2 linked regions of the Tistrella mobilis genome follow. The protein of the gene in region 2 binds, or shares a complex with, the protein of the main gene of each other region. Links are inferred from orthologs where the notes say so. Each region holds a gene or a part of one and is shown on either strand. Other genes may lie near its edges. The genes, in order: groL and metK.

The links.
Region 1: the proteins of metK (region 2) and groL are in contact, whole or in part, in a cryo-EM structure (PDB 8P4O), measured with the Escherichia coli proteins. The link is inferred for Tistrella mobilis from one-to-one orthologs.

What each region holds. Positions count from the first base shown.
Region 1 is NZ_CP121017.1:2,326,526-2,339,610, reverse strand. The notes cover bases 4,664-7,602. They hold groL (chaperonin GroEL), read left to right. Parts: upstream 4,664-5,279; coding sequence 5,280-6,926; downstream 6,927-7,602. Other genes in these bases: P7L68_RS16355 (SDR family oxidoreductase), read right to left, coding at 7,111-7,602; groES (co-chaperone GroES), read left to right, coding at 4,869-5,159; hflX (GTPase HflX), read left to right, coding at 4,664-4,725. Also shown: P7L68_RS16390 (sigma-54-dependent transcriptional regulator), read left to right, coding at 1-558; Trk system potassium transporter TrkA, read left to right, coding at 592-1,968; P7L68_RS16380 (HAD family hydrolase), read left to right, coding at 2,013-2,729; RNA chaperone Hfq, read left to right, coding at 2,903-3,172; more of hflX, read left to right, coding at 3,358-4,663; more of P7L68_RS16355, read right to left, coding at 7,603-7,866; mazG (nucleoside triphosphate pyrophosphohydrolase), read right to left, coding at 7,866-8,768; P7L68_RS16345 (LLM class flavin-dependent oxidoreductase), read right to left, coding at 8,909-9,931; P7L68_RS16340 (GNAT family N-acetyltransferase), read left to right, coding at 10,323-11,102; P7L68_RS16335 (DUF2076 domain-containing protein), read right to left, coding at 11,366-11,968; P7L68_RS16330 (Bax inhibitor-1/YccA family protein), read right to left, coding at 12,116-12,832; P7L68_RS16325 (anti-sigma factor), read right to left, coding at 12,924-13,085.
Region 2 is NZ_CP121017.1:4,885,852-4,890,214, reverse strand. The notes cover bases 38-2,861. They hold metK (methionine adenosyltransferase), read right to left. Parts: upstream 2,123-2,861; coding sequence 953-2,122; downstream 38-952. Other genes in these bases: P7L68_RS27665 (helix-turn-helix domain-containing protein), read right to left, coding at 2,420-2,857; P7L68_RS27675 (tRNA (guanosine(46)-N(7))-methyltransferase TrmB), read right to left, coding at 110-853. In the rest of the region: lnt (apolipoprotein N-acyltransferase), read right to left, coding at 3,164-4,363. UniProt on the Escherichia coli protein: Catalyzes the formation of S-adenosylmethionine (AdoMet) from methionine and ATP.

The sequences.
Region 1 (13,085 bases), 2.6 Mb from region 2 along the record:
CGGGTGGTGGCTGCCACCAACCGCGATCTGGCGAGCGAGATCCAGTCCGGCCGTTTCCGTGAAGATCTGTTCTATCGGCTGAACGTCGTGCCGCTCAAGGTGCCAAGCCTGAAAGAGCGTCGCGACGACATCCCGGAGCTGGCACGTCACTTCATGGCGCGGGCTGCCGCGATGTCAGGGCTGCCGCCGCGCAGTCTGGGCGCCGATGCGCTGGCCGTGCTTCAGGCCGGGGAATGGCCGGGCAATGTCCGTCAGCTGCGTAACGTCATCGAGTGGCTGCTGATCATGGCGCCGGGTGATGCCCAGACCGAGATCCGTGCCGAAATGCTGCCGCCGGAGCTGGGAGCGGGGGCGCCTGCCCTGGTCAATCCCTCGGAGGACGGCGAGATCATGGGCCTGCCGCTGCGCGATGCGCGCGAGGTGTTCGAGCGCAATTACCTGAAGGCCCAGGTCGCCCGTTTCAACGGCAACGTGTCGCGGACGGCGAGCTTTGTGGGTATGGAACGCTCGGCGTTGCACCGCAAGCTCAAGAGCCTCGGCATCAATACTTCATCGTAACCCACTGGCAGACCGTCGAAAGGGCAGGGCCATATGAAGGTCATCATCTGCGGCGCCGGCCAGGTGGGACACAACATCGCGCGCTCTCTGGTGCGTGAAGAGAACGACATCACCGTCATCGATCAGTCGGAAGACCTGATCCGCAAGCTGTCGGAATCGCTCGAGATCAAGGGGCTGATCGGCTATGCCTCGCATCCGGACGTGCTCGAGCAGGCGGGTGCCGCCGATGCTGATATGCTGATCGCGGTTACGGCCTCGGACGAGGTCAATATGGTCGCCTGCCAGGTGGCGCATGCGCTGTTCAACGTGCCGACCAAGATCGCGCGCGTCCGCCATCAGGGCTATCTGCAGCCGATGTGGGCGGATCTGTTCAGCCGTGAGAACCTGCCCATCGACGTGATCATCTCGCCGGAGCTGGAGGTTGCGCGGGCGATCGGCCGGCGCCTGAAGGTGCCGGGGGCGACGGATGTGATCCCGTTTGCGGGCGACCGTGTCTATCTGGTCAGCCTGAAGGCAGACGCCTCCTGCCCGGTGGTCAACACACCGCTCTCCCAGCTGACCGAGCTGTTTCCCGATCTCACCCTCCGGATCGTTTCGATCATCCGCGGGGACCGGATGATCGTGCCGACCCCGCGCGACCAGATCATTGCCGGCGATCAGATCTATTTCGTTGCCGATCGTGAGCACGTGCCGCGGGCCATGGCGATCTTCGGCTTCGAAGAGCGCGAGGCACGCCGGATCATCGTGGTGGGCGGCGGCAATATCGGCCTGTTCCTGGTCTCGCAGCTCGAAAAGCTCCAGCCGCGGCTGAACATTAAACTGATCGAGGCGGATCGCCATCGGGCGGAGCGGATCGCCGATCAGCTGACCCACAGCCTGGTGCTTTCGGGCAGCGGGCTCGACCCGGATCTGCTGGGTGATGCCAATACCGGCGGTGCCGAAACGATCGTCACCGTCACCAATGACGACGAATCCAACATTCTTTCGGCCCTGCTGGCCAAGCGCATGGGCTGCAAGCGGGCGATGGCGCTGGTCAACAACCCGACCTACCCGCCGCTGATCAGCTCTCTGGGCGTCGACGTGGTGATCAATCCGCGCGCGGTGACCGTGTCGCGGATCCTGCAGCATGTCCGCCGCGGCCGCATCCATGCGGTCTACAGTCTTCAGGACGGCGGTGGCGAAATCATCGAGGCAGATGCGCTGGAAACGTCGCCCCTGGTCGGTCGACCGCTCAGGGAAACCGGCCTGCCGCAAGGCGTTATCATTGGCGCGGTGGTCCGCGAGGGCAGGGTGATTGCCCCCGATGGCGACACGGTGATCAAGGCTCGGGACCGGATCGTGCTCTTTGCGCTGGCCGACAGCATCCGCAAAGTCGAGAAGCTGTTCTCCGTCCGCCTCGAATTCTTCTGATCCATCCCCGTTTGAACCGCCCCGACCCGGAGCCTCGCCCTCGTATGACCATGACTGCGCCTGTGACCGGGATCGACGATGCCGAGGCCTTTGCCCGGCTCGGCCGTCCCAATGCCGTGCTGTTCGACTGGGATCATACCCTGGTCGATGCCTGGGGGGCGATTCTCGCCGCCTATAACGATGTCATGATCGCCTATGACAAGCCGCCGGCCCTGACACCGGAAGAGGGGCGGCTGCGCATCCGGCGCTCGATGCGCGATACCTTTCCCGAAATCTTCGGAGACCGCTGGCAGGAGGCGGCGCTGCGTTTCAAGGCAGCCTACGCCAAGCGGCATCTCGAAACCGTGGCGGCCATGGATGGCGCCGCAGACCTGCTCGACCTGCTGGCGGGGCAGGGAATCCCGCTCGGTGTGGTCAGCAACAAGCAGGGGCCTTTTCTGCGCGCGGAGGTGGCGCATCTGGGCTGGGGGGATCGGTTCGGGGCCTTGCTGGGGGCCGGTGATGCCGCCCGTGACAAACCGGATGCGGCACCGGTCATTGAGGCCTTGGCATCGGTCGGTCGTGAAGCCGGTCCGAATGTCTGGTTTGTCGGCGATGCGCTGGTCGACATGGACTGCGCCCGGGCGGCCGGCTGCACCGGTATCCTCCTGGTCCATGACGGCACCAGCCTGGACGAGGGTGTGCTTACGCGCGCAGATCTCCGGGTTGTCGATTGCCGCCACCTGCACGACCTTGTAACTTCGGCGATGGGTCTTACCTGATCGGGCGGTCCGATATGGTATGGCTCCGGGCCGGCGTGTGATGGCACGCGGTACCCGGGCGGGGGACGCCCGGCAACCGGCTCGACAAAGATCCCGGCTAAGACCCGAAAAGCGGTCGCGGCGGCCGGGAGACAGACCAAAATCGCCGCATGATAACAAGAAGGGGTGCCTCCATGGCGTCTGAAAAGAACCAGAACCTCCAGGATGTGTTTCTGAACTACATCCGGAAGAACAAGACCCCGGTGACCGTATTCCTGGTCAACGGTGTCAAGCTTCAAGGTGTCGTGACCTGGTTCGACAACTTCTCCGTGCTGCTGCGGAGGGACGGGCACAGTCAGCTCGTGTACAAGCATGCCATCTCGACCGTCATGCCGACGGTGCCGGTCCAGCTGTTCGATGCCCAGGCTCAGGGCGATCGCGACAAGGATCACGGCGACCATTGATGGTCGAGACGGACGGGGAACACGTGCTCTGCCCGCGCGGTTCCCCTGTCCGGCAGGGTTCCCGACCAGGCCGCCGCGGTTGCGCGTGCGGCCTGTCATCGCCTTCTGGGGGCGGGGTGGCGACCGCCGGCGACATCATGTCGCAACCTTTCCTGTCCTTTGCGCCCGGCGCATGAAGGAGCGGTTTGTCCGACGATAAGATCATTTTCCGGCCCGACGGCGATCTGCCGGCCCGGGCCCTGGTTTTGCAGCCCGACGTCAAGGAGCAGCGGCGCGGTGCGCCGGCCCCGGTCGAGGATGATCCCGAAGCGGTCCGCAGCATCCGTGCGCGGCTGGAGGAAGGGGTTGCACTGACCGGCGCGCTCGGCCTGGATGTGGCCGAGGGGCTGGTGGTGCCGGTTGCGCGCATGCGGCCTTCCACCCTGCTGGGGTCGGGCAAGGTTGAGGAGATCAAGGCCAGGCTCGAAGCCGCACCGGTCGATCTGGTGGTGATGAACCGGCCGCTGACGCCCATCCAGCAGCGCAATCTGGAGAAGGCCTGGAACGTCAAGGTCATCGACCGGATCTGGCTGATTCTGGAAATTTTCGCCGACCGTGCCCGTACCCGTGAGGGGCGGCTGCAGGTCGAGCTTGCCCGCCTGGGTTATCAGCGCAGCCGTCTGGTCCGCAGCTGGACCCATCTGGAGCGGCAGCGCGGTGGCCGCGGCTTCCTCGCCGGCCCTGGTGAGACCCAGATCGAAACCGACCGCCGGATCATCGACGACAAGATGGCCAAGCTGAAGCTTCAGCTCGCCGAAGTCGTCCGCACCCGGGAACTGCATCGCAAGAAGCGCCGCGAGGTGCCCTATCCGGTGGTGGCCCTGGTCGGCTATACCAATGCCGGTAAGTCGACGCTGTTCAATCGTGTCACCGGTGCCTCGGTGATGGCGAAAGACATGCTGTTCGCCACGCTGGACCCGACCATGCGGGCGCTCGATCTGCCCTCCGGCCGGCGGGTGATCCTGTCCGACACCGTGGGTTTCGTCTCCGAGCTGCCGACCGGCCTGATCGCCGCTTTCCGGGCGACGCTTGAAGAGGTGCGCGAGGCGGCGTTGATCATTCATGTCCGCGACATCGCCGATCCCGATACCGGTGCACAGCGGCGCGACGTACTCCATGTGCTGGGCGAACTGGGCATGGGGCATCGCCTTGCCGATGACGTGCTCGAATTCCGCAACAAACTCGACATGCTGGAAGGCGAGGCGCGGGAGCGGGTGCTGAACGAGGCGTCGCGCGCAGAAGATGCCGTTGCGGGCTCGGCCCTCTCCGGCGAGGGGCTCGACCGGTTGTTCGCCGCAATCGACGCCCGGCTCGCGGTCGGTGACGAGCTTGCCCATTTCGACGTGCCGCATTCGGACGGCCAGGCCCTGGCCTGGCTTTATGCCCATGGCGAGATTGCGGAGCGGGAAGACGACGAAGCGGTCGCCCATGTCGCCGTCCGCCTGAAACCCCAGGATCTGAGCCGGTTCCAGGCCCGCTGGCCGCATCTCTCGCCGTCGGTGTCGCCCGCGTGATTTTTTTGGGCCCGGAGCTCTTGAACGATTTGCTAGCACTCTTACCTGAGGAGTGCTAAACAGCCCGTGCAGGTCCGGCCCATCCGGGAGAGCCTGAACGGGCCGGGCACATCCTCAGAAATCGCTCAGACTGGAGAGTACTCATGGCGATTCGTCCGCTGCATGATCGCGTCGTTGTGCGCCCGATCGAGCAGGAGCAGAAGACGGCCGGCGGCATCATCATCCCCGACACCGCCAAGGAGAAGCCGCAGCAGGGCGAAGTCATTGCGGTCGGCAATGGCGTCCGCGGCGAGGACGGCAAGGTTGTGGCGCTCGACGTGAAGGTCGGCGACCGCGTCCTCTACGGCAAGTGGTCGGGCACCGAGGTGAAGGTCGACGGCCAGGACGTCCTGATCCTGAAGGAGCAGGACATCTTCGGCGTGATCGAGGGCTGATCCCTCCTTCGTCGTGCATCCGGTTCCGCATTCGCCGGACCAAATTTCGTGACCAGGGACCGGGATGGCCGCCAGGCGGGTCCCATCCCCTGACCACACCAGAGCTTTTGAGGAAGAACCATGGCTGCCAAGGAAATCAAGTTTGGTAACGACGCGCGCGTGAAGATTCAGCGCGGTGTCGACGCCCTGGCCAATGCCGTGAAGGTGACGCTGGGCCCGAAGGGCCGCAACGTCGTGATCGAGAAGTCCTTCGGCGCGCCGCGCATCACCAAGGACGGTGTCTCGGTCGCCAAGGAAATCGAGCTGTCGGACAAGTTCGAGAACATGGGCGCGCAGTTGGTTCGCGAGGTTGCCTCGAAGACCGCTGACAACGCCGGTGACGGCACCACCACCGCCACCGTTCTCGCCCAGGCGATCTTCAACGAGGGCCTGAAGGCCGTCGCCGCCGGCATGAACCCGATGGACCTGAAGCGCGGCATCGACCAGGCCGTCGCCAAGGTCGTCGAGACCCTGAAGTCGCGCGCCAACCCGATCAACACCTCGGACGAGATTGCCCAGGTCGGCACCATTTCGGCCAATGGCGAGCGTGAGATCGGCGAGATGATCGCCGAGGCCATGCAGAAGGTCGGCAAGGAAGGCGTGATCACGGTCGAAGAGGCGAAGAGCCTGCTGACCGAGCTGGATGTCGTCGAGGGCATGCAGTTCGACCGTGGCTACGTGTCGCCGTACTTCGTGACCAACGCGGAGAAGATGGAAGCGGAACTCGACAGCCCGCTGATCCTTCTCTACGAGAAGAAGCTCTCCAGCCTTCAGCCGATGCTGCCGGTCCTCGAGGCCGTCGTGCAGCAGAACCGTCCGCTGCTGATCATCGCCGAGGACGTCGAGGGCGAGGCCCTGGCGACCCTGGTCGTGAACAAGCTGCGCGGCGGGCTGCGCGTCGCCGCCGTCAAGGCGCCGGGCTTCGGCGATCGCCGCAAGGCCATGCTGCAGGACATCGCGATCCTGACCGGCGGCCAGGTGATCTCTGAAGATCTGGGCATCAAGCTGGAGACGGTCACCGTCGACATGCTGGGCACTGCCAAGACCGTTCGCATCACCAAGGACGACACCACCATCGTCGACGGTGCGGGCGAGAAGGAGGAGATCCAGGGTCGCGTCGCGCAGATCAAGGCGCAGATCGAGGAGACCACCTCGGACTACGACCGTGAGAAGCTGCAGGAGCGTCTGGCGAAGCTGGCCGGCGGCGTCGCGGTGATCCGCGTCGGCGGCGCCACCGAGACCGAGGTGAAGGAGCGCAAGGACCGCGTCGACGACGCGCTGCATGCGACCCGCGCTGCGGTCGAAGAGGGCATCGTGCCGGGCGGCGGCACTGCGCTGCTCTACGCCACCAAGGCGCTTGAAGGCCTGGCCGGTGCGAATGCCGACCAGACCACCGGCATCGACATCGTCCGTCGCGCCCTGACCCGTCCGGTGCGTCAGATCGCCGACAATGCCGGCGTCGATGGCGCCGTCGTGGCCGGTAAGCTGGCCGAGAGCGACGACACCAACTGGGGCTTCGACGCGCAGAAGGGCGAGTACACCGACCTGGTCAAGGCCGGCATCATCGACCCGGTGAAGGTTGTCCGCAGCGCGCTGCAGGATGCCGCGTCGGTTGTCGGTCTGCTGATCACCACCGAGGCCATGGTCGCCGAGAAGCCCGAGAAGAAGGACGCTGCTCCGGCCGGTGGCATGGGCGGCATGGGTGGCATGGGCGGTATGGACTTCTGATCCAACCGATACCAGCCGACCCGATCTTCGGATCGACGGCCTATATCGACGGAGGCTGCAGTCCCGGAAACGGGGCTGCGGCCTTTTCTTTTTTCAGCTAAGTGGTTATCGGCTGATTTCCCGGCAAGAAAAACCCGCCCCGATCGTATCGGGGCGGGCGGTGCCGTGGCGGGTGGTGTCCGGCTCAGCCGCGCTTCACCGCAAAGGCGTTGAAGGCCTGCATGACCGGCATCAGCTCCAGCACGTTGATGTTGACGTGCCGGGGGGTTTTGCTGACCCAGTGGATGACGTTTGCGATGTCGTCGGCGCTCATCGGCGTCATGCCTTCATAGACCTTGGCGGCCCGTTCTTTGTCGCCGCCGAAGCGTACGGTGCTGAACTCGGTATCCGCCATGCCCGGCTCGATGCTGGTGACGCGGACATTCGCTCCCAGCAGATCGGCGCGCAGATTCAGCGAGAACTGGTGCACGAAGGCCTTGGTGCCGCCATAGACATTGCCGCCCGGATAGGGATAGGTGCCGGCCACCGAGCCCAGATTGATGATGTGGCCGCGATCGCGAGCGACCATCCCCGGCAGCATCGCCCGGGTCATATAGGTCAGGCCCTTGATATTGGTGTCGATCATCGTGTCCCAGTCGTCGAGATCGGCGCTGGGGGCGGGGTTGAGGCCGAGGGCGAGGCCGGCATTGTTGATCAGCACGTCGACGGCGTCGAAGGGGGCGGGCAGGGCGGCCATGGCTTCTTCCACGGCCTTGCGATCGCGCACGTCGAGGGTGACGACATGCACCTCGCCGCCGAGTTCGGCTTTCAGCGCTTCAAGACGCTCGGTACGGCGCCCGACCAGCACCAGACGGTCGCCGGAGGCGGCATAGGCGCGGGCGAGGGCAGCGCCGAATCCGGCGGTGGCGCCGGTGATCAGGACGGTCAGGCGGTCGGACATCACGTCGTCTCCTTGTCTTCTGGTCCGGGGGAGTCTTGAGCTGTGCGGGCGGCTTCGGCTTCTGAAGCCTTGACGGCCTGCCAGAGCGCTTCCAGCCGGTCGGCATCAACCGGTCTGCCGCCTTCTTCAGGGGCGAGCCTGGTTTCGAGGGCCCGAAAGCGCCGCTCGAACTTGGCATCGGCCCGGCGCAGGGCATCTTCGGGATCAAGATGAAGTTTGCGGGCCAGCTGAGCCACGCTGAACAGAAGGTCGCCGACCTCTTCCCGCACGGCATCGTCATGGCCTGCCGTCATGGCCTCACGCAGCTCCGCCGTCTCTTCGGCGACCTTGTCGAGCACATCCCGGGCGTCGGGCCAGTCGAAACCGATCCGGGCCGCGCGCTTGCCGAGCTTGGCGGCGCGCATCAGTGCCGGCATGGCGCGGCCGACATCATCCAGCAGGCTGGGGGAGGCGGCATCGGCGCGGGCGGCCTTGGCAGCGCGTTCCTCGGCTTTGATATCCTCCCAGCGCCGCCGCACGGCATCCTGGTCGGCGCCGCCCTCCCGGGTAAAAACATGAGGGTGCCGGCGGATCATCTTGGTCACGATCGCCTCGACCACATCCGGGAAGGCGAAGGCGCCGGCTTCTTCGGCCATGCGGGCGTGAAACACCACCTGAAGCAGCAGGTCGCCCAGTTCGTCGACAAGATCTGCCATGGAGCCGCGGTCGATGGCGTCTGCGACCTCGTAGGCTTCCTCGATCGTATAGGGCGCGATGGTCGAGAAATCCTGGGCAACATCCCAGGGGCAGCCGGTTTGAGGATCGCGCAGCCTTGCCATGACCCGAAGCAGGGCCCGGATGTCGCGGCGGTCCATGGCTGCATCATCGGGCAGGGCGGTGCTGGGCGGGGCAGCGTCCGTCATCGGGCGGCTTCCATCTGGATGGAGGGGCGGCTTCGGCCGTGTCGGGCCTCTTTCATACCGCCGCCGCCGCCCCGGGTCCATGATGAACCACCGCAGGTCCATCCCGTGGATTTCCGCACGGGTCAGACCTGCCGTGCGTTTCAGGCGGCTTCTGCCGCCTCTGCCTTCAGTTCCGAGACGATCGAGAACGACCGCCGGCGGAGATCCTGGTCATAGATCGCGGCATTGATCATGACCTCATTCGCTCCGGTCAGTCCGATCAGCCGCTCCAGTCCCTTGCGCACGGTCTCGCGGCCACCGATGACCGAGGCCCCGAGGAAATCCTCGACGGCGCGGGCCTCGTGCACCGACCAGAGCGCATCCATGTCGTCCACCGGCGGTGCCAGTGGCTGCATATCGTTGCGGATCAGGTTCAGCACATGCTGCTTGGCCGAGGTCGACAGATAGTCGGCCTCATCGTCGGATTCGGCGGCGATGACATTGGTGCCGATCATGGCGTAGGGAGCCCGCAGCGTCTCGGACGGCTCGAAGGCCCGGCGATAGATCGCCAGCGCTTCCAGCATGTAGCGCGGTGCGAACTGGCCGGCGAAGGCAAAGGGCAGGCCGAGCTTGCCGGCAAGGCGTGCGCTGAAATCGCTGGAGCCGAGCAGCCAGATCGGCACCTCAAGGCCCTCACCCGGAATGGCGCGCACCCGGCGCGGCGACGACGATTCTGGCTTTGCCAGGAAACCGCGCAGTTCCATCAGCAGGGCAGGGAAGTCCTCGGGCCGGCCGGCCAGATCGCGGCGCAGCGCCCGGGCGGTCAGCCCGTCTGTCCCGGGAGCCCGGCCGAGGCCCAGGTCGATACGGCCCGGATAAAGGCTTTCAAGCGTGCCGAACTGTTCAGCCACAATCAAGGGGGCGTGGTTGGGCAGCATGATGCCGCCAGATCCGACGCGAATCCGGCGCGTGCCTCCGGCAATATGGCCGATGAGGATGACGGTCGCGGAACTGGCCACGCCGGGAATGTTGTGGTGTTCCGCCAGCCAGTAGCGGGTATAGCCCAGCTCGTCGACATGGCGGGCGAGGGCGAGGCTGTCGGCATAGCTCTGGGCAATCGGATGGCCGGCCCTGATCGGCGACAGGTCCAGTACGGAGATCCGGGTTTGGGCAAGAAGGCTCATGGAATGCGGGCTCCCGGTCGGGTTCGGGTGGTCCGGTCTATATAAGACCGATTCAGTCGGGATTGCACCTGTTGCGTTGCATGGAGGCCGGCTTGTTTATGTTGTACGCACCTGGACCAGCGACTCGTCCGCAATCTCAGGCCCGGCCCGGGCTTCGTCCCTCCGAGCAGGACGGAGATCCGGCTCGTCTGGTTCGGCTGGCACCCGGGCTTAAAACCGCGCCCTTCCGGGGATTTATCAAAGTCGCATAAGCAACATTATGGAAAATGACATTGGAGTTACGGCCGGAGCGACAACACGACACATGGCCTGATGGACCGGTGCCTTATCTTGATGCATTCTGCCGCGTCCCGCTGCCAGCCGGTGTGGGACCAGGACGCAAGGGATCGATATGACCGACCTCCGACACGGGACAGCGATTCCCAACTGGTATCGCGCCGAAGATCACTTTTTCACGGCGATCAGTGTACAGCGCGAAGCCTTCGGCTCCAAGGTTCGGGCTTATGTCACCGGCGTGGAGACCGGCGGCCTGAACCTGCTGTCGCTGCATCTGCCGGCTGCGGCACCGGACGCAGCGGCCGAACACGGAGTTGCCTTCATGGCCGGCTCCGGCCTGCCCTTCTCGCTTGCGCTGCCCGAAGACCGCGTACCAGTCTATGAGGCCTGGGCCGCCGGCTACGGGCTGACGCCGTCCGGAATGACGACGGCGATGATGATAGATCCTGCGAACCGGCAGCATCGATGCAAGACGGCCGGGACGGATCTCACGATCCGGGCGATTGATGATCTGGATGTCTGGGGCCGCCCGTTGGCTGAAGCCTTCGGCGGCGGGCCCGAGGCTTCACGGCAGTATCGCGAGCGCCATAAGGCGGCCCGGCATGCCGGGCATCGGCTGGTTCACCTGACCGGTTTTGTCGACGGCGAACCGGTGTGCTCGGCGACTTTGTCCATGGCCGGCAGAATCGCCCGACTCGACGACGTCGGCACATTGCCGGCCTGGCAGGGGCGCGGATATGGCAGCCGGCTGGTCGATCATGCCCTGCACCTGATGGAGATGCGGGGCGCCCTCGCCTGCTGTCTGGAGGCATCGGTCGACGGTGCGTCGCTCTACACCCGCGCCGGCTTTTCCGAACTGTTCCGCATCATGATCTTTGCCGGTGACGATGCCTGAGTGGACAAAAAAAGCCGGGAAACGGTGAACCGCTTCCCGGCCAAGTCACTTCCGCATCGGCGACCGATCCGGGGGCAACCGGATCGGGTGGGCAAGGCTTCCGGCCGTCAGGGCGGACGGGGCGGAAGCAGACCGGCACGAGACGTGGGCAGGGTCGAAATGGCCGTGCCGGCCGGTGTCAGCGAAGTGCCAGGGGTCTCGAGGACAACTTCGCCGAACGTCGTGTCATCGGGCTGTGCGGGGGCAGGCAGCCCGATGAAAAATCAGAACAATTCTTCCTCGCCGCCGAAGAAGTCGCCCCCCTCGTCGGCCATCATGTCGGCCGCGGGATCAAGCTCCTCGGGCATGGCTTCAGTGGCAGCTGCCATGGCTTCATCCGGCGCCAGCATGCCGGCGATCATGTTGCCGAGCACCACGCCGCCGGCGACACCCATGGCGGTCTGCGCTGCACCGGCCAGGAAGCCGCCGCCGGAGCGCTGCGGCTGTGCGCCCCACGGCGCCCCGCCCGGCTGCTGGCCATATCCCGGCTGCTGCTGACCGTAACCCTGCTGACCATAGGCCTGGCGGGGCTGCGGCTGCTGAGCCTGGCGGCTGCCGCCGCCGAACAGACCGGAAAGGAACCCGCCGCCCGAAGCGGGCCGGCTGGCCAGTTGCTGTTCCAGTTCCTGAATGCGGGCCTGCGCCGCGTTCAGCGCATGCTCCTGAATGACGATGGTCTGCGCCATGTAGTAGGGCGAGCCGGGCTGCGCGTCGACGCGCTGACGGATGAACTGCTCTGCCTCGGCATCACGCGCGCCGGCGCTGCGTTCGACCTGGCCGAGTTTGGCAAAGAGGTCGTCGATGGCTTTGCGGTCCTGGGCGTCCATGACGTGTCTGTTCCCGTGATGACGGATGACGTGTGATGATAGTCGTGAGGTGGTCGTCTTCGCCTTATGCGCGAGGTGCCGACGACACCCCTGCCCTCCGGCACCGGGCGGAGGTCTGTCGACCCCCTGCCCCGGCGCCGACAGTCGTCACTCCTCGCGCTGGCCGGTGAGGCTCAGCAGCAGCTGGAAGAGGTTGACGAAGTTCAGATAGAGCGAGAGCGCACCGAACACGGCCAGCTTCTGGCTCGACTCATGGTCCCAGCTCTCGGAATACTGCTCCTTGATCGACTGGGTGTCCCAGGCGGTCAGGCCGACGAAGACCAGCACGCCCGCCACCGAGACCACGAACTGGAGCATCGACGAGCCGATGAAGATGTTCACCAGGCTGGCGATGACCACGCCGATCAGGCCCATGATCAGGAACGAGCCGAACTTCGACAGGTCCCGCTTGGTGGTGTAGCCGTAGAGGCTGGTTGCACCGAACATCGCGGCCGTGATGAAGAAGGTGCGGGCGATGCTGGCGCCGGTGAAGACCAGGAAGATCGACGAGAGCGACAGGCCCATGACCGCACAGAAGGCCCAGAAGGCAGTCTGTGCTCCGGCCGCCGACATCTTGTGGATTCGGAACGAGAACACGAGCACGAAGGCGAGCGGCGCCAGCATCACCACCCATTTGAGCGGCGTGCTGAAGATCGGCACATAAAGAGCGGGCGTCGTGCCCACCACGAATGCGACGATGCCGGTGAGGACGAGCCCCAGGGCCATGTAGTTATAGACCCGGAGCATGTGCCGCCGGAGGCCTTCGTCAAACGCGGCGCCCGTCTGGGCATAGGCCGCTTCGCGGGCGAAGGGTGGCAGGTTCATCTGGTGTGGTCCCCTTTGGGGGCCCGTTCGTGGCGGCAGTGCCGCCGGGGGCCCTCGTCAACTCATTGCCGTTGCGTATGCGTTCGATCGTTCAGTAGAGGCTGCGGGCCAGGCGATCCGCGGCCTTGCCGAGATCGCGCGGGTCCGTGACAGAGGCTGTCAGGACATAGGCCTGATCACCGATCTGCCAGAAGGCGGCTGCCTCGTGTTCCGCCTTCACCTCCTGCGGCCAGGAGACGTCGAACTCGTCGAC
Region 2 (4,363 bases):
ATCGCGGACGCTGGTCAATATACGCATATGTCGCGGAACCGCAAGGGGTTTATCCACAGCATACCGCCCCGGGGATGCGCAGCGGTTGCAGATCCGCCCTGCGATACGGTCAAGAGCGCTGGAAACTCATGAACACCGGCACGCGCCCGGCAGCGCGGGCCTTCGCCTCATAGCGGGTCTCGATCTGGCCTTCCGGCCGCCGCTGCCAGTCGCCCGGCCGGCGGGCCTCCCAGACGAAATCGGGATGGGCGCGAACATGAGCAAGCGTCCAGGCACAAAGATCGGTGTGGTCGGTGGCTGCGATCAGCCGGCCGCCCGGCCGGATCACCCGGGCGAGACCTGCGACCGTCTCCGTCTGGATGAAGCGGCGCTTATTGTGGCGACGCTTGGGCCAGGGGTCGGAAAACAGCAGATAAACGCGGGCAAGCGAGGCATCGGGCAGGGCATCGAGCAGCTTTGCCGCATCATCGCCCAGCACCCGGACATTGCGCAGGCCGCGACGCTCCAGCTCCACCAGGAAGGCCGACATACCCCCGATATAGGGCTCGCAGCCGATGAAGCCGGTATCCGGCTCGGCCTCGGCCCGGGCAATCAGATGCTCGCCGCCGCCAAAGCCGATCTCGACTGCGATTTCGCGCATCGGCCGATCGAACAGCCGGGCGGGGTCCAGTTGCGTGCCCGGCTCCGGCAGATCGATCGCCAGCTCGGGCAGGGTTTCTTCCATTGCCCGGCTGCGCCCGGCCTTGAGCGGACGCCCCACCCGCCGGCCAAAATGGCGGCGGCCCATGCTCTCACCGGCAGCATCCGCTGCGGTCTCGGTCCCGGTGGTCCGGGTATCGTCGGCGCTGGTCATCGTCGGCACGGGTCCGGCTTGCGGCTGAAGATCGGGTCGAAAACGCAACGGGGCGGCGGCCGTTGCCGGCCGCCGCCCCGCTGATCGCACGAATGGGGATCAGAGCACAAGCTGCTTGATCGTGTCGGCGAGGTCGGTCTTCTCCCACGAGAAGCCGCCATCGGCCTCGGGGTCACGGCCGAAATGACCATAGGCCGCCGTCCGGCCGAAAATCGGCCGGTTCAGCTTCAGATGTTCGCGAATGCCACGGGGCGTCAGGTTCATCGCTTCGCGGAGCGCCTTCTCAAGCTTAGCCTCGTCGACCTGGCCGGTGCCGTAGGTATCGACATAGACCGACAGCGGGTGCGAGACGCCGATCGCATAGGCAAGCTGAATGGTGCAGCGATCGGCAAGGCCGGCTGCCACCACATTCTTCGCCAGATAGCGTGCGGCATAGGCAGCCGAGCGGTCGACTTTGGTGGGATCCTTGCCCGAGAATGCGCCGCCGCCATGAGGAGCGGCACCACCATAGGTGTCGACGATGATCTTGCGGCCGGTGAGGCCGGCATCACCGTCGGGACCGCCGATCACGAAGTTGCCGGTCGGGTTGATGTAGAGCCCGGCATCGTCGCACATCCAGCCGGACGGCAGCGAGGCCTCGATCACCGGCAGGACGGCCGCGCGGACATCCTCCTGCGACGCCGATGCCAGATGCTGGGTCGACAGCACGATCGAGGTCGCGCGGACCGGCTTGCCGTCCACATATTCCAGCGTTACCTGGCTCTTGGCATCGGGGCCGAGCACCGAGATATCGCCCGAACGGCGGGCCGTGCGCAGGTTGCGCAGGATGGTGTGGGCATAATGGATCGGCGCCGGCATCAGCGCATCGGTCTCGCGGCAGGCATAGCCGAACATGATACCCTGGTCGCCGGCACCCTCGTCCTTGTTGCCCGTGGCATCCACGCCCATGGCGATGTCAGCCGACTGTTCATGCAGCAGGACCTCGACCTTCGCCGTGTTCCAGTGAAAGCCGTCCTGTTCGTAGCCGATGTCGCGGATCACCTCTCTGGCGACACGCTCGATCGTTGCCGGAGACGTGTCGCCGTGCGAGCGGATCTCGCCTGCGATCACCACGCGGTTGGTGGTGGCGAGCGTCTCGCATGCGACGCGGGAATACGGGTCTGCGGCAAGCAGATGATCAAGCACCGCATCCGAAATCCGATCACAGATCTTGTCCGGATGTCCTTCGGAGACGGATTCGCTCGTAAAAAGATAGTTGCTGCGGGCCATGGCGCGTGTTCAACCCCTCAAGAACCGACGACGGACCACGAACTCGGAATCCGCGGTCCGGGCACCAGTGCGGGCGGCAACCGCGCCGGTGCCAGTTTAAGGACTCCGTGCGTCTGGGTTCTCGGCAGATGACGCGACCGCGCACCACCAAGCCCACTTAGCGCACTGTTTAACGTGGCGGCAAGCGGCACAAATCCGACCACGGACGATGTAGCGACATCCACGCCTACGCCGGGTGCGCTATCGACACCCTACATATTCACGCGGAAGTTTCAACTTCGTCGTCAGATGAAACTTTCACGGTGCGACGTCGGAATCAAGAGCGCTTTTTTGGGAGGCGGTCGCAAGGCCGTCACTGATGGTTCGGGCCAGTTCGACGACCCGCGCACGCGCACGCGGGTCGCGGATGCGAGAGAAATTGAAGGCCAGGGTCTGCGCTTCGGGTCCATCCATGACCAGCCAGTCGAACCCGTCGTCGATGCCGTCAGAGCCTTCTTCGGCCGTCACCGTTCCAACGTCTTCGTAAAAGAACGACACCGGAACATTGAGTGCATGCGCGATCAGGAACAAGCGGCCGGCACCAATACGGTTTGCCCCACGCTCGTATTTCTGAATCTGCTGGAACGTCAGGCCGACCCGCTGCCCCAGCTTTTCCTGGCTAAGCCCCATGAGCTGGCGGCGGAGCCGCACCCGGCCACCGACATGGGCATCAATTGGGTTCAGTCGCGTCGCCATCCGTTTCATCCCTCCTCGCTCACGGCTGCCTTCAATTCCGGCCCGTTTGTCAGGCGGATAGATGACATCACGCCATGGCATGGGTCAACCCCGGCGCGCGCATCGCAATTCCCGAAACGCGCATTCCGGGTTGCATTGCAAGGCCTACTCGCCTTTGATGACATGTGGCCCACGCTCCGATTGCCGGCTCCGGCGCCACGGCGTCGACAGGTAGCCGAACAACCGGCATGCGATCCGGCGCCGTCCGGTCAGACCCGCCACACGCGAAAGACGTCGCTCCTCAATCCGGAAGATATGCAGCCACCCTCAATTTCTCCTCCGTGGAACGCGAAGGAGAAAAGCGAGCACCAGAACGATCAGCCCCACTACCGCAACCGATCCGTCACCGACACGGGCATAAAGGGTCGGAGGCAGGGCGGTCGGCAGCGGCCCGTCCAGGACGCCCCGGCGATCCAGCTCCAGCAAGGCGATGACCCGCCCCAGCGGATCGACAATCGCGGAAATGCCGTTATTCGCCGCACGCACGAGCGGCAAGCCTTCCTCAATACTCCGCAGCCGCGCCGAGGCAAAATGCTGATGTGGCCCGGCCGTCAGGCCGAACCAGCCGTCATTGGTGACATTCAGCAAAAAGCCAGGCCGAAGGATGGTGGCGGCGCCCGCCGTCACCTCCCCTGGAAAGATCGCCTCATAGCAGATCAGCGGGCTCACCGGCGGCAGGCCAGGCAGCGCCAACGTCGCCGGCCCCGGTCCGGGGGTGAAGTCGATGCTACCAGCCGTGAGCTTCGGGAAGGGGTTTAGCTCGCGCAACGGTACGTATTCGCCGAAGGGGACCAGATGCGCCTTGTCGTAGACGCCCAGGATCCGTGCCTGATCATCGATCGCCATGACCGAATTGAACACCCGCGGCTGCGGTTCAGTTCCCGGGGGCGATCCGGCCGGAGGCGGCGTCCACTCCACGCGGGGCGCACCCGTTATCAGTAACCCGCCTGGCGGCACGGCACGGGCCAGCACCTCGCGGATCTCGGCTTCCTGCTGGGGATAGTAGCCGATCGCGGTTTCAGGCCAGATCACGTCAGTGACGGTGGCGAAGCCCGGCCCCCGGGTCAGATCGAGATGGGTGCGCAGATGCTGCGCCTTCATTCCGCCCCGCCACTTTTCCTTCTGGTCGATCGCTGCCTGGACGAGGCGGAGCTTTACCCCCGGCACCGTTGCTGTCTGATGGGTTTCGAGGCGCAGGGTACCCCACACGCCCGTCCCCAGCAGCACCGCCAGAATCAGGCCGCCGGTCATCAGTGCCGGCCGCCGGTCCTCCTGCCCCCGGATCAGTAGCAGCGCCGGGGCCGCAAAGACGGCAACGGCGAGCAGACCCATGCCATAGGTGCCGACGATTGCAGCCCCCTGCGCCAGGGCCGGGACGGCAAGGGCAGAGGCGCCGATCAGATTCCAGGGAAATCCCGTCAGGATATGGCCGCGCAGCCATTCGGCCACGATCCAGGCGACGGCCAG